One region of the Traorella sp. mt218 genome, then DNA from elsewhere that is predicted to be linked to it. Evidence: a T-box and tRNA genes for the amino acid it is inferred to sense, from the RefSeq annotation. Region 1 holds a T-box; the other regions hold tRNA genes.
The links. A T-box is a leader RNA that pairs with one kind of tRNA and senses whether it is charged. The one in region 1 lies ahead of thrS (threonine--tRNA ligase), so its partner is inferred to be a tRNA-Thr.

Region 1 (5,970 bases):
AAATATAAATTAATGAATGACCGTGTCATCATCACTTATCAGATCACCAATGATTCATCACGTATCATGCCATTTACCTTTGGTTTGCATCCGGGCTTCAATGTGCGTCATTATGATACCGGTATCTTACGATTTGCCTGTCCTGAAGAAGCGACACAGATTCATATCCATGATGGTGTACGTGAGGAAAAGGTAAGCTTTGATCATTGGAATTTATCACATGAAATGATTGCCAAGGAACAGACCATTGTTTATAAGAATCTGAAAAGTCCGTATGTCGATCTGATCATGGATGAATATAAGATTCGTATGACGATTGATGGTTTCCCGTTCCTTGCTCTTTGGAGCAGTGATCCGGATGCTGATTTTCTTTGTATTGAACCGTGGTATGGACATGGAGATTTTGAGAAGGTGGATGTACCATTTGAAAAAAGAGAGGGCATGATGTCACTTTCACCGAACAAATCGTTTATGACGAGCTACTGGTTTGAGGTTTATGAATAGGGAGATAGAAATGAAAACATATATTGGCGTAGATTTAGGCGGTACGAATGTACGTGCTGCCAGAGTAGATGAAAACGGAAAGATCCTTGAAGTTGTAAAGGAAAGCACTGAGATCGAACAGGGTGTCGATCATGTCATGGATAAGATCGTACGCATGATCACATCACTGGATCGTTGGAATGAGTGTCAGGGCATCGGTTTAGGTGTTCCGGGACCTGTGGATACCCAGCGGGGCATGATGATGCTTTCTACCAATTTGCCGGGATTTACAAAATATCCGATGTGTGAGGAAATCAGCAAGCGATGCGGATTGCCTGCTTATGCGGATAATGATGTCAATGTTGCCTGTCTGGCGGAGAGCTACCATGGAGCAGGTAAGGAATATCCGATCTGTTACTATGTGACGATCTCAACAGGAATCGGCGGAGCGTTTACGGTCAATCATCAGCTTGTCAGCGGTATGGCAGGATATGCCGGTGAGATTGCGAATATCGTGATCGATAGGAATCGCAAGAAAATCAACTATCTTAATGTAGGGGCCGTTGAAAATGAGGCCAGCGGTCTTGCGATCACCCGTAAGGGCAAGGAAGTATTTGGCGACTCGATCCGGCATGCAGGCGATGTTTTTGATCTGGCACGCGAGGGAAATGAAAAAGCAGTAAAGATCGTAGAGGAGATGACCTATGATCTGGCTTTGATGTTTGCGGATATCGCCCATGTCGTTAACCCGCATATCTTTATCGTGGGCGGCGGATGCATGAAGTCCAAGGATGTTTTCTTTGATAAGATGCAGGAAATCTTTAAGACTCTTGTTCATGAAGGCATGCGTTGTACAAAATTCAGTGAAGCCCGGCTGGAGGAACCGGGTCTTATAGGAGCGGCGATGCTGCCGATGTCGAGAGGTAACTAATGTTAGAGAAAAGATTGGATCAATACGCAAGACTGATCGCTCTTAGCGGTGTTCATGTTCAAAAGGGTCAGCATGTCGTCATTCGTGCAGGAGTCGATAATGCCTCTTTTGTCAGAAAACTGGTGAAAGCCTGTTATGAAGCACATGCTAAAAAAGTAACGGTCGAATGGAGCGATGCGATCATTAATCGGATGGACTATGAATATCAAAGCATCGAAGAATTATGTGATGTCAAAGCATATACGATCGAAAAAATGAAAGATCAATATGAAAGCGGCAGCTGTTTTATATCCCTTACATCACCGATTCCCGAAATCATGAAAGGCATTGATTCTAAAAAGATATCCGCCCGCAATATCGCTTATTCGAAACAAACCAAACCTTTTCAGAAATATACAAGCGCAAATCTGACACAGTGGTGTGTCGCGGCAGTTTCCAATTCATTATGGGCCAAAAAGGTTTTCAGCGATCTTGATGAAGATGAGGCCAATGAAAAATTATGGGATGCGATCCTTTCAAGCTGTCATGTCTTTGAAGAGAATGATCCTGTTTTGGCGTGGAAGCAACACGATGAAGCTTTTGCCCATCGCATCGCCCTGTTAAATGAAATGAATTTTAAAGAATTGCATTTTGTCAACGGCAAAGGAACCGATCTGCATGTTGCCTTGGCACCACATCATATATGGGCAGGCGGCTATGAAAAGACCCAAAAAGATCAGATCATCTTTAATCCCAATATGCCGACAGAAGAAATCTTTACGATGCCTTATCGCAATCATGTGAACGGACGTGTTTATTCGACCAAACCATTGGATTATTCCGGTACGCTGATCGAAGATTTTTATCTTGATTTTAAAGATGGCAGAGTGATCCATTATCATGCGGAGAAAGGAATGGAGGCTTTAAAAGAACTCATCGAGTTTGATGAAGGCAGTCATTACATTGGCGAGGTGGCGCTCGTTCCTTTCCACTCCCCTATATCACAGATGAATCTTCTTTTCTATAATACGCTGTTTGATGAAAATGCCAGTTGTCATCTGGCACTGGGTGCCGCCTATCCGACAACTGTCAAGAATGGTGAAAATATGACAAATGAACAGCTTTTGGAAGCCGGTGCCAATGATTCTTTACTGCATGTAGACTTTATGTTTGGCAGTGAGGATATGCATGTTACAGGCATTGGTTTTGATGGTAAAGAAACAGATATTTTTGTACAGGGAGATTTTGTGATATAGCTTTAAATGAACGGGGTTTAATATTGGAGATGATTGCTGAAAGGAGATAATATGAAGAAGATATCTTTATTTATTTCGTTGATCTTATTATTTGGCTGTATGCAGGATCATAAGAATCGTCCTTATCAGAATTTAGATATTGAAGATGTAGAATCCATCGTATTGGAATATGAATATCCGCCATTTGATAAAGTTGAATTAGGTCAAAAGGATCGCGAAGCATTGATTGGGTATCTAAATGATTTAGATGTATCTTTGTTTGATAAACAGGAAGATGTTCCAATAGGAAATGGGACATCTGTTGACATTCATACTGAAGAGGAAACTTATCGAATTTACAGCATAGAGCCTTATTTAAATATCAATGACCAATGGTATCGTTGTGATGATGTACAGGAAATCTTTCAGATCATAAAAGAGAACGGTAATTGATAAAAACATTTGACATTTTTCTTAATTAGGTGTTAAATAATGCCATAAGCGAAGAATTGGATATGAATACTTGTGATTCAATCAAGAGAGATGTCGGGTGGTGCAAGACATTTTGATAGCCTGTATTTACTCCCAAGGAGCTGTCCTATGAAAATAGGACCGTAGATCTGCGTTAAAGAAAAGAGGTGTATGAACATACACGAAATAAGGTGGTACCACGAACACGACTCTCGTCCTTTGGCAGAGTCGTTTTTTTATTAGGAGGAGAGCTATGATCGATATTAAAGAAGATGAAAAATTAAGTGTATTGAATCACTCCTGTGCGCATTTGATGGCGCAGGCGGTGAAGCATCTTTATCCTCAGGCAAAGTTTTGGGTAGGACCGGTCATCAGTGAGGGGTTCTATTATGACATTGACTTAGGAGATGATGTGATTCATGATGAGGATCTTCCAAAGATTGAAAAGGAAATGAAGAAGATCGTCAAGGATGGCAAACGTATTGTCTGTGAACATCATACGAAGGCTGAAGCCATGGAAATGTTCAAGGATGATGAGTATAAGCTGGATCTGATCGAAGGATTGGAAGATGGCAGCATTACTTGTTATCGACAGGGTGATTTTGTGGATCTTTGCCGCGGACCTCATGTGGAAAGTGTCAAGCTTTTGAAGAATTTCAAGCTTTTGAAGCATTCGGGTGCCTATTGGAAAGGTGATAAGAACAATAAGATGCTTCAACGAATTTATGGTGTCTGCTTTGAAACAGCGGAAGATCTGCAGAAGCATTTAGATTTATTGGAAGAAGCTAAGAAAAGAGATCATAAGAAGCTGGGCAAAGAATTAGAATTGTTCATGATGAGCGAATATGCTCCGGGTGCTCCGTTCTTTTTGCCTAATGGTATGATCTTGCGAAATGAATTGGAGAAATTCTGGTATGATGAACATACCAAAGAAGGTTATGAGTTTATCAAGACACCGATCATGATGTCGAAGGAATTATGGGAAGTAAGTGGCCACTGGTACAATTATCGTGAGAATATGTACACGTCTATGGTGGATGACCGTGAGTTTGCGATCAAACCGATGAATTGTCCGGGAAGCATGCTGGTTTATAAGAATTCTTTGCATTCATATAAGGATCTTCCGATTCGTATGGGTGAATTGGGACAGGTACATCGTCATGAAGCCAGCGGAGCGTTGAATGGCCTTTTCAGGGTTCGTACATTTACACAGGATGATGCACATATCTTCATGCGTATGGATCAGATCGAAAGTGAAGTAATTTCATTGATTCGTTTTATCGATCGTGTCTATGCGATCTTTGGTTTGACGTATGACATTGAATTAAGCACGCGTCCTGAGGAAAAGTATATTGGTGAGATCGAGGTATGGGAAAGAAGCGAAGCGGCTTTAGCGAAGGCTTGTGAGGCTGCCGGCAAGACATATAAGATTAATCCGGGCGATGGTGCTTTCTATGGACCGAAGCTGGATTTTCATATCAAAGATTCATTAGGAAGAGTCTGGCAGTGTGGCACGATCCAGTTAGATATGAATCTTCCGGAAAGGTTTGATCTGACATATATTGATGAACATGGTGAAAAGGTACGGCCGGTCATGCTGCATCGTGTCATATTCGGCTCAGTAGAACGTTTCATCGGAATTCTGATCGAACATTTTGGCGGTAAGTTCCCAATGTGGCTGGCTCCTGTACAGGTAGAAGTGATTCCGGTCCATCATGAACATCATTATGAATATGCCAAAGAAATCAATGATGAATTGAATCAACTTGGTTTTAGGAGCAAATTAGATGCAAGAAATGAAAAATTGGGTTATCGTATTAGGGAAGCACAAATGAAAAAGATTCCAATCGAATTAGTCGTGGGTGACGGTGAGAAAGAAAATCATACGGTAACGATCCGCCGCCAGGGTCATAAAGAATCGAACACGGTATCATTTGATGAATTTGTGAAGATGCTTCAGAAAGAAATAGAGGAGAAGGTAAGATGCGACATTTAAAATCATTGATGGTGGCTGCCTTGCTTTTGGCAGGCTGTTCCACAACTACGACAAATGAACCTGTCAAGGTGTTGTCACCGACAGGAGCGCCAGCTCTTTCACTTTTAGAAGCAGCAAGTGAAGAAAGTGAAAACACTTTTGAATTTGTTACTGGAAGCGAAGTTGTAAGCGCAGAATTAGTAAAAGATGACAGCGAGTATGATATCATCATCGCACCTGTTAATTTAGGTGCCAAGATGATCGAAGCCGGAAAGAGTCCTTATCGTTTAAAAGCTGTGATCACATGGGGAAATCTTTATCTGGTAGGTACCAGTGAAAATGCTTTGAATGAAGAAGGAACCTTTGCGACTTTTGGTGAAGGAAGCGTGACTGATTTTGTTTTGCGCCAGGCTGTTGATCTTGACAATATCACACCTGAAATCGTGATGTATTCAAGTGCTCAGGATGTTCAGGGAGCATTATTGAGCGGTAATGCAAACTGTGGCATGCTGGCTGAACCGGCTGTAACCGCAACGATTCAGAAAGCAAAAGAGCAGGGCATCGAGCTTCAGGTCATCGAGAACCTTCAGACAGCCTATCAGGAAAAGATGGGGACTGATTTAGAAGGATTCCCTCAGGCAGCGATCTTTGTGAAAGAAGGCAGTGAAGATAAATGTGCGAATGTAATCAGTACGATCGAAACATTTGTCAATGAAACAGCAGTCAATGATCCGGATAAGATCGTGGAGCTTGTCGATGCGATCGGTGCTGATACTTTAGGTGTTCCAAGTGCAGCTATCTCAAAAGCTACATGGGAAAGACAGAATATTCACTATGTTGAGGCCGGCGAATGTACAGATGATCTGACAACGCTTCTGTCATTGATGAATATTGAG
Region 2 (5,970 bases), on a different contig from region 1:
GCTGCATTTCATGATAAAACACTTCACCATAAGCTGTCTTAGGCCCACCATGAATATCCAAGATCATCGGATATTTCTTATCAGGATCAAAATCAATCGGTTTTAATACCCATCCGCGGATTTCATGAAGATTAAAACAAGAGATTCTCTTTGGCCTTGCGATATATCTATCTTTCAGGACTTCTTCATTGATATTGGTTAACTGAATGACCTCATCCTTTTTCACTTGATAGATTTCCTGTAGTTTCATATCCTTCATAGCAATGATATACAAGCGATCATCAATAAAGGTAAAATCATCAACAGAACCTTCAAAGTTTGTCATATAAGTAAATTCTTTTCCATCAAAACGATTCAAAACAGACCGCTCATCAACAGTATTTAAAATGTATAAATCACCATTCAAGGTCAAACTGTTTTTACACTGGCCATAACGGCAATCACTGCCAATCGAATTATAAAACATCCATTCACTCTCATATACACATTTCAACTGGCCATCTTTAACTTCATAAAAAGACTTACCTGAAATACATGTTTTCTCAGAAGCCAAAGCATGTAATTTTCCTTTGATCATAACTATTTTACTAATAAATAATGATTCATTTTTATAAATACAAGATAACTCTTTTGTATGAATATCATATTGGTAAATGGAAGACCACATTTTCTTCATTGACTGATAATCATTCGCCAATAAAAAGATTTTTCCACCATCTATCAGAACTTGTTCCACATCCATTGTACATGGTGTAATTCTGGTGATTGAATGATCTTTCTTATCTATTAAGAATCCATTGTTACGACTTCCATTAATGAATCCGGCCCCATTATAGAAAAACGGATATTCATCAAGCACAAGATAATCCTTATTCTTTTCTTTTTGTGCATGATAAGCTTTCTTGGCATCTTCATCCATGAGATGATAGTCAGGACAATCCACAAAACTTGTCGCCGTAACGAAATAATACTGATCTGTATAGCCATGCATTTCCTGAATCATTAGCGGTAACTCACATTCTTCTGTAAGTCCTTGATCATAACAAAACACTTTTGTTTCATAAAAACCTTCACTTTGTCCTTTTAAAATCATTAATGCATCATCAACCACTGCATATCTCACTCTTTTATCTTCAAGTAAAATATGATCTTCTTTCGTTATGGGATCAAAATGATGAAGACGTTGTGTATAATCATTATTTCCGATATCGGCCAAGGTATCGATATAGATCAGCTTATCCTGATAAGTATTTAATCCTGATAAATAACGATACTTTAACATTAAATCAAGCTCAATTGGTTTCATATGACATCCTCCTATCTATATTATTTATTTAGTTATTTTACTCTTACATTTGATTGAATGTCAATTATCGTTTAATATCATAAGTATTTTTAAAAAATCTCAAATCCTTATTGTCATTTTACTTAGGTAGGACTATAATTCCATTAACCATTGAAACATAAAAAGGAGGAAAGTAAAATGTTAAGCAAAAGAAGAGAAAAATGTCTTCAGGCCATCAGGCAAAGTGGATTAGATGGTGTCTTATATGCTTTAGGGCCTAATTTTCAATATCTTTCAGAATCACATCATTGTTTGTGGCAAAGAAATGCCATGAATACATTTGCTCCTATTTCCGGAGCTTCCATCATGCCAGAAGCTTTGATTTATGTAAATAAAGAAGGAAAATCAACGATTCTGACGATTCCTAAGCACAAAGATACGATGAATACCTTATTAAATGATGTTGTTGTCAGTTATATGGATCAATTTGAAGATGAATTAACTCATATCATCGATGGTAAGAATATTGGTATTGGAAAAGACTGTGATCAGTGGATCAAAGAAACCCTTTCTCATATCGATGAAACGATTACTACAGTTGATACGGATACGTTATTTGAAGATATTCGCCGGATCAAAGATGAGTATGAAATCGCTCATATGAAGAAGCTGGCACAATTTACGGATGAAGCTGTAATGTACGTATGTAAACATCTAAAACCCGGAATGACCATGTTTGAAGCTGAACGGATGATTGTCGATTATGGTTTACAGCACGGAATACAGGATTTGTCTTTCTCTCCTACTTGTGGCTTTAAGACAAGAAATACGGCCAATGCGCAAGAAATTGAGCCTTTTGAAAATGAACGAAAACTCGTTGATGGCACCATGATTGCATTTGATATTGGATATATGGATCAGGGATATTGCTCCGATTGGGGTCGAACCGTGTATTATGGAAAAGCTCCAGAATTAGTAAAGAACGGTTACCACGCTTTACAAGAAGCTCAGGTTTATATGGTTTCTAAAATCATACCGGGAGTGACACGTTTTGGTGATTTATATGGTTATATCTGTGATAAAGCGGAAGAATTAGGATATTATCAATACTTACGTTTTAAACGGGAAGAAGAGGGTGGCAATGGTCATCATATAGGAACAGAAACTCATGAAATGCCATGGTTAAAAAATAATGTAGATCTGATTTTACAGCCGGGAATGATTTTCTGTTCAGAGCCAAAGATGTTCTTTAAAAATGAAGGTTATATGCGTGTAGAAGATATGATCCTAGTTACGGAAGATGGCGCTGAATTCCTTACCAATTTCCCGCGTGATTTATTTGAAATTGATTTTTCAAAAAATCTATAAACAAATCATAAAGGCTTTGCACTAGATGATGAAAGACTAAAAGGAAACGGTGGTGGTAATTACTGGAAAGAGCTTTTTGGATCGCATTCGTGATATTCGTTTATCTGAGAAGATGCTTTATCGCCAAGTTCTTGATTTGTATGCTGCCAGTGTGATAACTTAACGCTTAATGTACTAGTATCAATTTATTTTGATAATATGCATAATATGTCTGTTCCTAAAAATTTATGATCGGGTAAAGACTTTATATACAACATTTTGAAATGCATTCAAGGCCCCAAATACCTTCTAAATAAGGACTTAGGGCCTTTCTACATCTTTAAAACTGTTGAACACACCTTTGATCAATCTTGGAAATGCTGAGAGAAGATTTGCTGGAAAGCGGGATTCCTGAAGACCATATTATCAGTATGCACTATACATCTGAAGATTTTGATGATGAATGGCGCTCCCTATCTGTAGAAGCGGTTTACAGCTATCTGACCTGGTTAGAAAAAGCATTTATCATCTGTCGCTGTCGGCGATATGATTTGCAGGGAAAATCCGTATTAAAAACACAAGAAAAATTTTATCTGGCGGATGATTCTCTGAAATATCGTATTATGGGATTTAACCCAAAATCAATCGACGAAAAGGGTATGATGTTAATATTGGAAAAAATAGAACAAAAGAGATTGATTTTTATGCAATACAACGAGATGAGCATATTTATGTACAGGTATGTCGTGAACTGCCAGAGGAATCAGATCGAGAAATTGTAAATCTTCTTGAAATATCAACGATATAAAAATCATGTATTTAACGGATTTCCTGCTGAGTAATGGTTATTGAATATAATTTTGTATGAAATTTGTATGAAAATTATAAAAAAACATAAAAAAACTGCCTTATTTTAGGCAGTATTTTTACATATGGTGCCGACGAAGGGACTTGAACCCCCGACCTACGCGTTACGAGTGCGTTGCACTACCAACTGTGCTACGTCGGCATAGCACTAGTATTCTATCACTTTTTTTGATTATCTGCAATGCTTAACTTTCACATGAAGCGGAATTTCTTTATTTTTTAACTCAAACAGCTCACTGACACTTACAACCTCAAACCCTTCTCTCTGCATTCTCTTCAATATTTCTTCCGTTGCTTCGATCGTAGAAGTATATCCATCATGCATGATAATGATATCACCATCTTCGATATGCATAAAAACATTGTCTTGAATACTCGCTGCATTTCTAATCTCCCAATCTCTGGAATCAACGCTCCACATAATGAAAGGCACATCAAACTCTTCCAAGATATCCTTATTGATATCCCCATAAGGAGGACGTACCAGCATATCTCCCTGCTGCCCGCTTAAAAATTTCAATAAGCTTTCATTTCCATAGATCTGCCGTTCTCTCTCTTCTTGGCTTGCTTTTGTCAGCCAGATATGATCCAAGGTATGATTACCAATTTCATTGCCCTGTTCATAAATGCTTTTCACCAATTCTTTATTTTCATTGGCATGATTCCCGTTAATAAAAAATGTCGCCGAAGCGTCATATTTATTCAACAGATCGATCAATGCCTGTGTCGTAAGCTGACTGGGTCCATCATCATATGTCAATCCCACATATTTCTTTTCTGTAAAGACAGGCTGAGTTGCAGGCTCACGATAGAAAAGCACACATATAAAGATCAAGATACAAGCCATTCCTAAATTAAATATCTTCTGCTGCAGCTTTTTCATTTTTCACCTGTTACAGTATATGAAAAAAGAGAATCATAAATCCTCTTTTGTCGTAATTTTTATATTGGTATATGCACCCAAAACCACATGCACCTTCGTATTGCTTAATCTTTCAACTACACTGGCATCATCACTAAATACATCTTGCCCATGGATGGCTTTTTTCAAGCACCCGCAAATTAAATCTCTTTTAAAGCATTGTGGCGTTAACGCTGCCATCAATGTTGAACGTTCGGGAGTATGATCGACAATATCGTGATCAACCACCTTGATCGTATCCTTGACAGGAACCATCAATAAAGCAGCATCATAGTTTTCCATGGCTTCCTTGCAACGCTTCAGCTCATCCTGTGAAACATATGGACGGGCACCGTCATGAATCATGACCACTTCTTCATGAGCAGCACTGACCCCATGATAGGAGCTTTCCTGACGGGTAGCTCCCCCATAGACAAAGTGAACCCGATCTTTAAAGAGTCTTTTCATATCATCCTCATCATTTTTAGATATGACTAAGATGATTTCATTACAGGATGCATCCTGTTCAAAGACCTTGACCGTTTTTTCAATAATCGTTTCCTCATCCATTTTATATAACAGCTTATTATAGCCAAGACCTACCCTTGTTCCTGACCCTGCTGCCAGTATCACTGCACTGTATCTCATGAATACCACCCATATTCATTTTACCATATTTCACTTATTTATCCAGTTTTAATTCACTGATAAGACATTCACTGTGATGAAGTCCGACACTTGCCGGTCCTTTGATGATCTCTCCGGTCAGAGAAAAGCGTGAACCATGACACGGACAATCCCAGCATTTATCATGCTCATTGAATTTAAGCGTACAGCCTAGATGTGGACATAACGTATCCACGATATAGAGCTTATCGTCCTGACGATAGATTCCATATGGATGACGGTCTAACTGAAAACTGACGGCCTGATGATTGTCCGGTATCATAAGCTTGGAATCATGCATCTTTGATTCAATCAGACTTTTTAAAACCTGATAGTTTTCTGTAATAAAATTCTTACTGAAAACAAGACTCTTTCTCTTCAAAGAAAACAATTCCCTTCTCTTTGTCATCTCATCCTTCAAAATATCCTTGACAGTCAGAGATGCGACATAAGCATTTGTATTTCCCCATTTATTAAAACCTGTGATCACAATAAAATCATCACATCGATCAACGATCGGCAGATAATCCGTCACCTGATAATCCTGTGAGCTCCATGTGCTCAATAATCGGTGATTGGGATACTCTAATACCAGATCACGTTTAAAGCTTTGCCATTTGATATTGGAATCATCACTTAAAGCATGATCATAGCCTCCGATAAGCATGAAGTTTTTCATATCGTTTTTCGTCTTTGTGATTTCATCTTCACTTAATATCATTAAATTCTTTTTATCTGATGGCTTCAAAGCCGCAAGATAACTCTGTTTAGGCGCTGTCATCGTATAAAAAAACTTAAACTGAAAGGGCATGACCTGGGTAGCAAGGATACAGTGCTGGAAGCGTATCGTATGATCCTTGGTCTTAACCACATGATCATGGATATGCATCATCGGTGTTCTTTC
Region 3 (5,970 bases), on a different contig from region 1:
GTATTCTATCCCGGCAGCAATTTCACTTTTAATTACGGCAATATATAATATTGTTGACCGTATTTTTGTGGGGAACTTTAATGGAACTTCTGCTTTGGCAGGACTATCCATCTGTTTTCCGCTTTCTTATATGATGATGGCATTTGGACTTACTTGCAGTGCAGGTGGTTCTTCCTTGGTCAGTTTATTTGCAGGGAAAAGTGAACAGAAAAAATGAATGCTTCCTTTGGAAATGCTTTGATATTGGTTGTTATTTTTGAACTTGTATTGACGGCAATTTTGCTGATTTTTGCAAATCCTATTTTGAAAATTTTCGGAGTAACAGAAACCTCTTATCCGTATGCCTTTGAATATTATCGAATTGTTGCGTTAGTCTGTTTGTTTCAAGGGCTTACACAGGTTTTCTGCGATTTCGTCCGAGTATCGGGAAAACCTGTTATGGGTATGTGTGTGACCGGCATAGGAGCAGTAACCAACATTATTCTTGATGCCGTATTTGTTGCAGTTATGGGTTGGGGTGTCACAGGGGCGGCATGGGCTACCGTAATTGGACAAATTTTCTCAACACTATTCGGTATGTATCTTGTTTGGAACGGACACACAAGAGTGGAAATCAAAAAAGAAACATTCCATTTTAATTTCAAGCTATCGAAAGAAATCGTATTCTGTGGATTTGCCTTTTGGATTGCACAAATGGCTATGGGCTTAATTAGTTTAGTCTATAACGGACAGTTGGGAAAATATGGCGGAGATACTGCAATTAGCGTATATGCCGTTGTTGCAAGTATTATGACCTTTGTGATTATGCCTGCAAGTGGTATCAGTCAAGGTATTCAGCCCATTGTAGGAAATAACTTTGGGGCAGGAAATTATAAAAGGGTTATGGCAACCTTGTATCAGGCGTCTGCTTTTTCAGTGGGAATTACGTGTATTGTATGGCTTATCGTGATGTTCTTTCCGGAATATATTTTATTGGCATTTGGTGCTACGGAAGAAATGCTGAAAGTTGGGGTTGTGGGATTGAGAAATAACTTTTGTATTACACCGATTTTAGGATTTGTCATGCTTGTAACAACCTTTTTTCAGTCGATTGCAAAACCAATCCCGTCTATTGTGATTACATTTTTAAGACAGATTTTGCTCTTGATACCATTTATTTATCTTTTCCCGTTATTATGGGGTATCAATGGGATTTTTATTGCTCAACCCGTCAGTGACGCATTAGCTTTATTATTGTCTGTCATTCTTGTTGTAAGAGAAAAACGTCATTTATATAAAATGCTTCCAGCGCTTCCTCATAGAAAAAATGACGCACAGTTAGCAACTGCGGCGAAACTGGAAAATGTATAAGTATATCGGAGAAAAAAATTGAATAAAACGAAATGGATATTGTGTCCTATCTGTGGCAATAAAACCCGGACAATGATACGTAAAGACACCGAACTTAAAAATTTTCCATTATTCTGCCCCAAATGCAAACGAGAAACTTTAATCAATGTAAAACAGATGAATATATCCGTTATCCAAGAGCCGGACGCGTAGACGCAGAGCCGATAACACGCAGATTTCAAATGCGGTTATTGGCTCTGTTATTTTTGTTTGGAGGTATCAATATGTTTATTGGCTGTTATTCTATTTTGTGTAATCTATTGTTAAAAAAAGAGTTACTTTTTTGCAGGAAGTTTGCGCCCATGAGTATACCTTTTGAAACCATTGAAAAAGCGGTTGCCGGGGAGCCGGAAGCTGTAAATGCTGTCTTGCGTCATTACAGAGGGTACATAAAATATCGCTCTGTATTTCAAGGGCATTTTAATGCAGATATTCAAGACAGGTTAGAAACACAGTTAATCAAAGCAATCTTACAATTTCGCTTCGATAGGTAACAGATAACAAAGTCAAAGAAAAACGTCAAGGATAAAATGCACGCTTCGCGTCTTTGACGTTTTTCTCTGTCTTTGCTTTTGAGTAGCTAAGAGAGTGCAATCGGATAGACCGCTTGCGCTCTCTATGAAGCATGGATTTATGAATAGATAATGATTTCTATATTTCTATTTCCATTCCAACAGCTTGTAGGTAGCTTAGAAATTGAGGGAAGGAATGGAATGAGTAATTGTTTAATCTTTATTTTATATATCTTTATTTAATTGCATTGGATTTTCCGACATCGGGTAATCCAACACCGGAAACCGAAATCCCTTATAATCTTTGAGCCTTTAAAATAATAACATGAATTGCCATAGTAATGTTACTCAATAGAGCCTAAAAAAGCCTTGATTTATGCCGCTCACAGACACGAAAATATCAAGAGTAAGGGTTTTCTATTCAGACACTCAAAAATGAGGTTCTACTGCGTAACAACATGAGAATAGAAAAACAGAGAGCCGACCACTTGGGAACGTGATTAACTCTCTGTTTGCAAACCTGTCTGTCAGCGTTAGTGATAAGTTGTTGTGAATACTTCCTTATCAGCGTAAAACTAAACATTTTAATTGTTTTTATAGCCATTATCTTTCTTTTCTTGATAAAGAAAAAACGAGCTGTAAGCATATATCGCTTATCACTCGTTTATTCAGTTATAAATGGTGCCGGCTATGAGATTCGAACTCACAACCTCCGCCTTACCATGGCGTTGCTCTACCGTTGGAGCTAAGTCGGCATGTGATTATTATAACGTATTTGCAAACTTTTGAAAAGATGTTTATAATACTTTATATGAAAAATATCAAGACAAATGCGATGCGTCAGTTAGACGCCCAAAAAATCAAATATGAAGTTTATACTTATGATGCTGAAGATGGAAAAATTGATGGCTTGAGTGTTGCGCAAAAATGTCATCAGGATGTCAGGATGGTTTATAAGACATTGGTGGCTCGTTCTGCTTCAAATAAGATTTATGTCTTTGTCGTAAATGTTGCGGATGAGCTGGATTTGAAGAAATGTGCCAAAGCGGTTCATGAAAAAAGTATCGCAATGGTTCATGTCAATGAACTTTTAGGACTGACGGGCTATGTGCGAGGTGGCTGTTCACCGATCGGCATGAAGAAAAAATACCCTGTTATCTTAAGTGATACTGCCGCTTCTCTTGATTCGATCATTTTCAGCGGCGGTAAGATCGGCTGTCAGATCCACTGTTCAGTAAATGATTTTATGAAAGTGACACAAGCTTTCATGGCTTGTATTATATGAAAGGATGAGTCTGTATGAAAACACATGCATTTCGTTTGATCTATGGATCAGATTTAAAGAAAAGCATTGAAGACTATATCAAGGCACATCATATTGAAGCAGGATATGTGGCTTGTTGTGTGGGTTGTGTGTACGAAGCGTCTTTTCGCTTGGCAGATGGCAAGACACTCTTTCATGACGTCAATCATTATGAAATCGTTTCGCTCATGGGTACGCTTTCGAAAGACGGTGTGCATTTGCATATTTCTTTAAGCGGTGATGACGGACATACGATTGGCGGACATCTGATGAGTGGGACACTTATCAATACGACGGCGGAAATTATTCTTCATGAATTGGATGAATTTGAATTTTCACGTGAATTTGATGAGAAAACCGGCTATGATGAAATTGTCATGAAGGCAAAACACTAGCATTTTAAAAGGTATATGATATACTAGAATCATCAAAAGGAGGATGTACAATGAGAATTGTAAACAAGGAAGAATTTGAATCAATCAAAAATAATGGCATTGTATTTGTCGATTTCTACGCTGACTGGTGCGGACCATGCAAGATGGTAGCTCCGGTGCTTGAAGAGCTTTCGATGGAGTATGAGGGACAGATCAATTTTGTCAAGGTCAACGTCGATCAGGAAGGTGAACTTGCTGGTGAATACGGGGTTATGTCGATTCCAAACCTGGTTTTGATGAAAGATGGCAAGATTGTAAAACAGGCTGTCGGATATCAGCCAAAACCTGCTATCAAAGCAATGATTGATGCGGTTCTGTAAATAAAGGCTTTGCGATAAGCCTTTTTTCTTTTGATGATTGATGATAGTTGTGGTATGATGAAAACGGTGATGTTATGTTGATAAGTGCAAGTGAAATAAGTAAGTATCATAATGAGAAATGTATCTTGGATAAGGTTTCCTTTTCAATCGAAGAAAATGATAAGATAGCACTGATTGGTGTGAATGGTGTCGGTAAGAGCACCTTTTTAAAGATCTTAGCGGGTAAGGAAAATTATGAAGGAAAGATGATCTGTAAGAGTGATCTTCAAATTTCATATCTTGCACAAGAGGATGATTTTGACGATCATCATACGATTTTTCAGGTCGTACATGAGAGAGCACCAAAATGTGAGGATTTTGAAATTCGTTCTGTCCTTACAAAATTAAAAATAGAGGATATGGATAAGAAGATTGGTACTTGCTCAGGAGGACAGCGTAAGAGAATTGCTTTGGGAGTGGCTCTTTTAAAGCCTTGTGATCTTTTGCTGCTGGATGAACCGACCAATCATTTGGATAATGAGATGATCGAATGGCTGGAAAAATATCTGATCAAGATGAACCGTACCTTAGTGATGGTTACCCATGATCGTTATTTCTTAGAAAGGATCGTTCATAAGATCATTGAGATCGATCGTTCTAAAATTTATGAATATCAGGCGAATTATTCTGCCTTTCTTGAATTGAAGCAGCAAAGGGAAGAAGCAGCGCTTGCCAATGAGCGCAAACGAAATGCTTTTTTGCGAGTGGAGCTGGAGTGGATCCGTTCCAATGCACAGGCACGAAGCACGAAGAGCAAGGAGCGTATTGCTCGCTTTGAAAAGCTATCAGGCATTGAAAAAATTAAACAGACGGGCAAAGTTGAACTGATCCACACTTCTTCTCGCCTTGGCAAAAAAACGATCGAGATCGATCATTTAGGCATGAGCATCAACAATACGACGCTTTTTTCTGATTTTTCCTATCATTTAAAGCGCAATGATCGCATAGGGATCATCGGTGATAACGGCTGCGGGAAAAGCACGCTTTTAAATCTGATTGCAGGTGATCTGACACCGACGAGCGGGAATATTGAAATAGGAGAAACGGTAAGGATCGGGTATTTTAAACAGGGAAGCGATGATCTGGATGATGCTAAGATTGTCAGAGATGTGATCATGGAGGTCAGTGATGATCTTGTGACGGATGAAGGACGGTTAAGTGCTAAAGCGATGCTGGAAAGATTTTTATTCGATTCTCATTTACAGTATTCACGCGTCGGTTATCTCAGTGGCGGAGAGAAAAGAAGATTGTATCTTTTAAAAGTGCTGATGTCTGCTCCAAATGTATTGCTGCTGGATGAGCCGACCAATGATCTGGATATCCAGACATTAAATGTCTTGGAAGATTATCTGGATCATTTTAATGGTGCTGTTATGGTAGTATCCCATGATCGTTATTTTCTGGACCGCTGCTGTGATTACATTTTTGCTTTTGAAGATAAAACGATCCGCTCTTATATCGGTACCTATTCTGATTATTATAGCCGGCATTCAAAAAATGAGAAAGTCGTAAAAGAAAAGAAATCGTATAGTGAGATCAAAAAGCAGCAGCGAATGAATCAGCCATACCTTTCAAGTAAGGATAAAAAAGAGCTGGAAGGAATGGAGGAAGCTTTGAAGCAGCTTGAGAAAATGCTTCAGGATATTGATGAAGCAATGAATGAAACACAGGATTTTGTAAGGATCGGTGAGCTTTCTAAAAAAAGAAGTGAGATAGAAGCAGAAATTGAGAAGAAAAATGAGCGCTGGCTTGAGCTGTTGGAAATTGAAGAAGCGATTGCTTTGAATAAGTAAGTTTTTTTAGGACGGTATTGCCGTCTTTTTTTTTGTCAGAATGAAACAGGATGAAAAAAGTTTAAAATATTAAACAAAAAATTTAAAATAGTGTTGCATTTATTTGAAAATTCTGTATAATAACATTGGTTTGATTAAGAAAACAAATTGTTTAGTATCACTAAACAAGAAGGGAGGGGC

Region 2: it encodes a tRNA-Thr, which carries the amino acid that the T-box ahead of thrS (threonine--tRNA ligase) is inferred to sense. The anticodon was not compared.
Region 3: it encodes a tRNA-Thr, which carries the amino acid that the T-box ahead of thrS (threonine--tRNA ligase) is inferred to sense. The anticodon was not compared.

What each region holds. Positions count from the first base shown of each region.
Region 1 covers NZ_JBVAYM010000016.1:21,930-27,899, forward strand. The annotation lists gene ACZYT3_RS08855 (aldose epimerase family protein) at 1-504, shown strand, start outside; gene ACZYT3_RS08860 (ROK family protein) at 515-1,414, shown strand; gene ACZYT3_RS08865 (aminopeptidase) at 1,414-2,649, shown strand; gene ACZYT3_RS08870 (hypothetical protein) at 2,701-3,081, shown strand; T-box leader at 3,124-3,322, shown strand; gene thrS (threonine--tRNA ligase) at 3,353-5,095, shown strand; gene ACZYT3_RS08880 (substrate-binding domain-containing protein) at 5,083-5,970, shown strand, end outside.
Region 2 covers NZ_JBVAYM010000002.1:127,070-133,039, reverse strand. The annotation lists gene ACZYT3_RS01795 (alpha/beta hydrolase family protein) at 1-1,306, opposite strand, end outside; gene ACZYT3_RS01790 (M24 family metallopeptidase) at 1,484-2,653, shown strand; gene rhuM (RhuM family protein) at 2,703-2,816, shown strand; gene ACZYT3_RS01780 (hypothetical protein) at 3,010-3,414, shown strand; tRNA gene ACZYT3_RS01775 (tRNA-Thr) at 3,566-3,641, opposite strand; gene ACZYT3_RS01770 (polysaccharide deacetylase family protein) at 3,672-4,382, opposite strand; gene ispD (2-C-methyl-D-erythritol 4-phosphate cytidylyltransferase) at 4,416-5,048, opposite strand; gene ACZYT3_RS01760 (FAD-dependent oxidoreductase) at 5,083-5,970, opposite strand, start outside.
Region 3 covers NZ_JBVAYM010000005.1:36,046-42,015, reverse strand. The annotation lists gene ACZYT3_RS03920 (MATE family efflux transporter) at 1-217, shown strand, start outside; gene ACZYT3_RS03915 (MATE family efflux transporter) at 214-1,350, shown strand; gene ACZYT3_RS03910 (cysteine-rich KTR domain-containing protein) at 1,369-1,542, shown strand; gene ACZYT3_RS03905 (helix-turn-helix domain-containing protein) at 1,614-1,883, shown strand; tRNA gene ACZYT3_RS03900 (tRNA-Thr) at 2,581-2,656, opposite strand; gene ybaK (Cys-tRNA(Pro) deacylase) at 2,713-3,186, shown strand; gene ACZYT3_RS03890 (PPC domain-containing DNA-binding protein) at 3,201-3,599, shown strand; gene trxA (thioredoxin) at 3,650-3,958, shown strand; gene ACZYT3_RS03880 (ABC-F family ATP-binding cassette domain-containing protein) at 4,033-5,790, shown strand.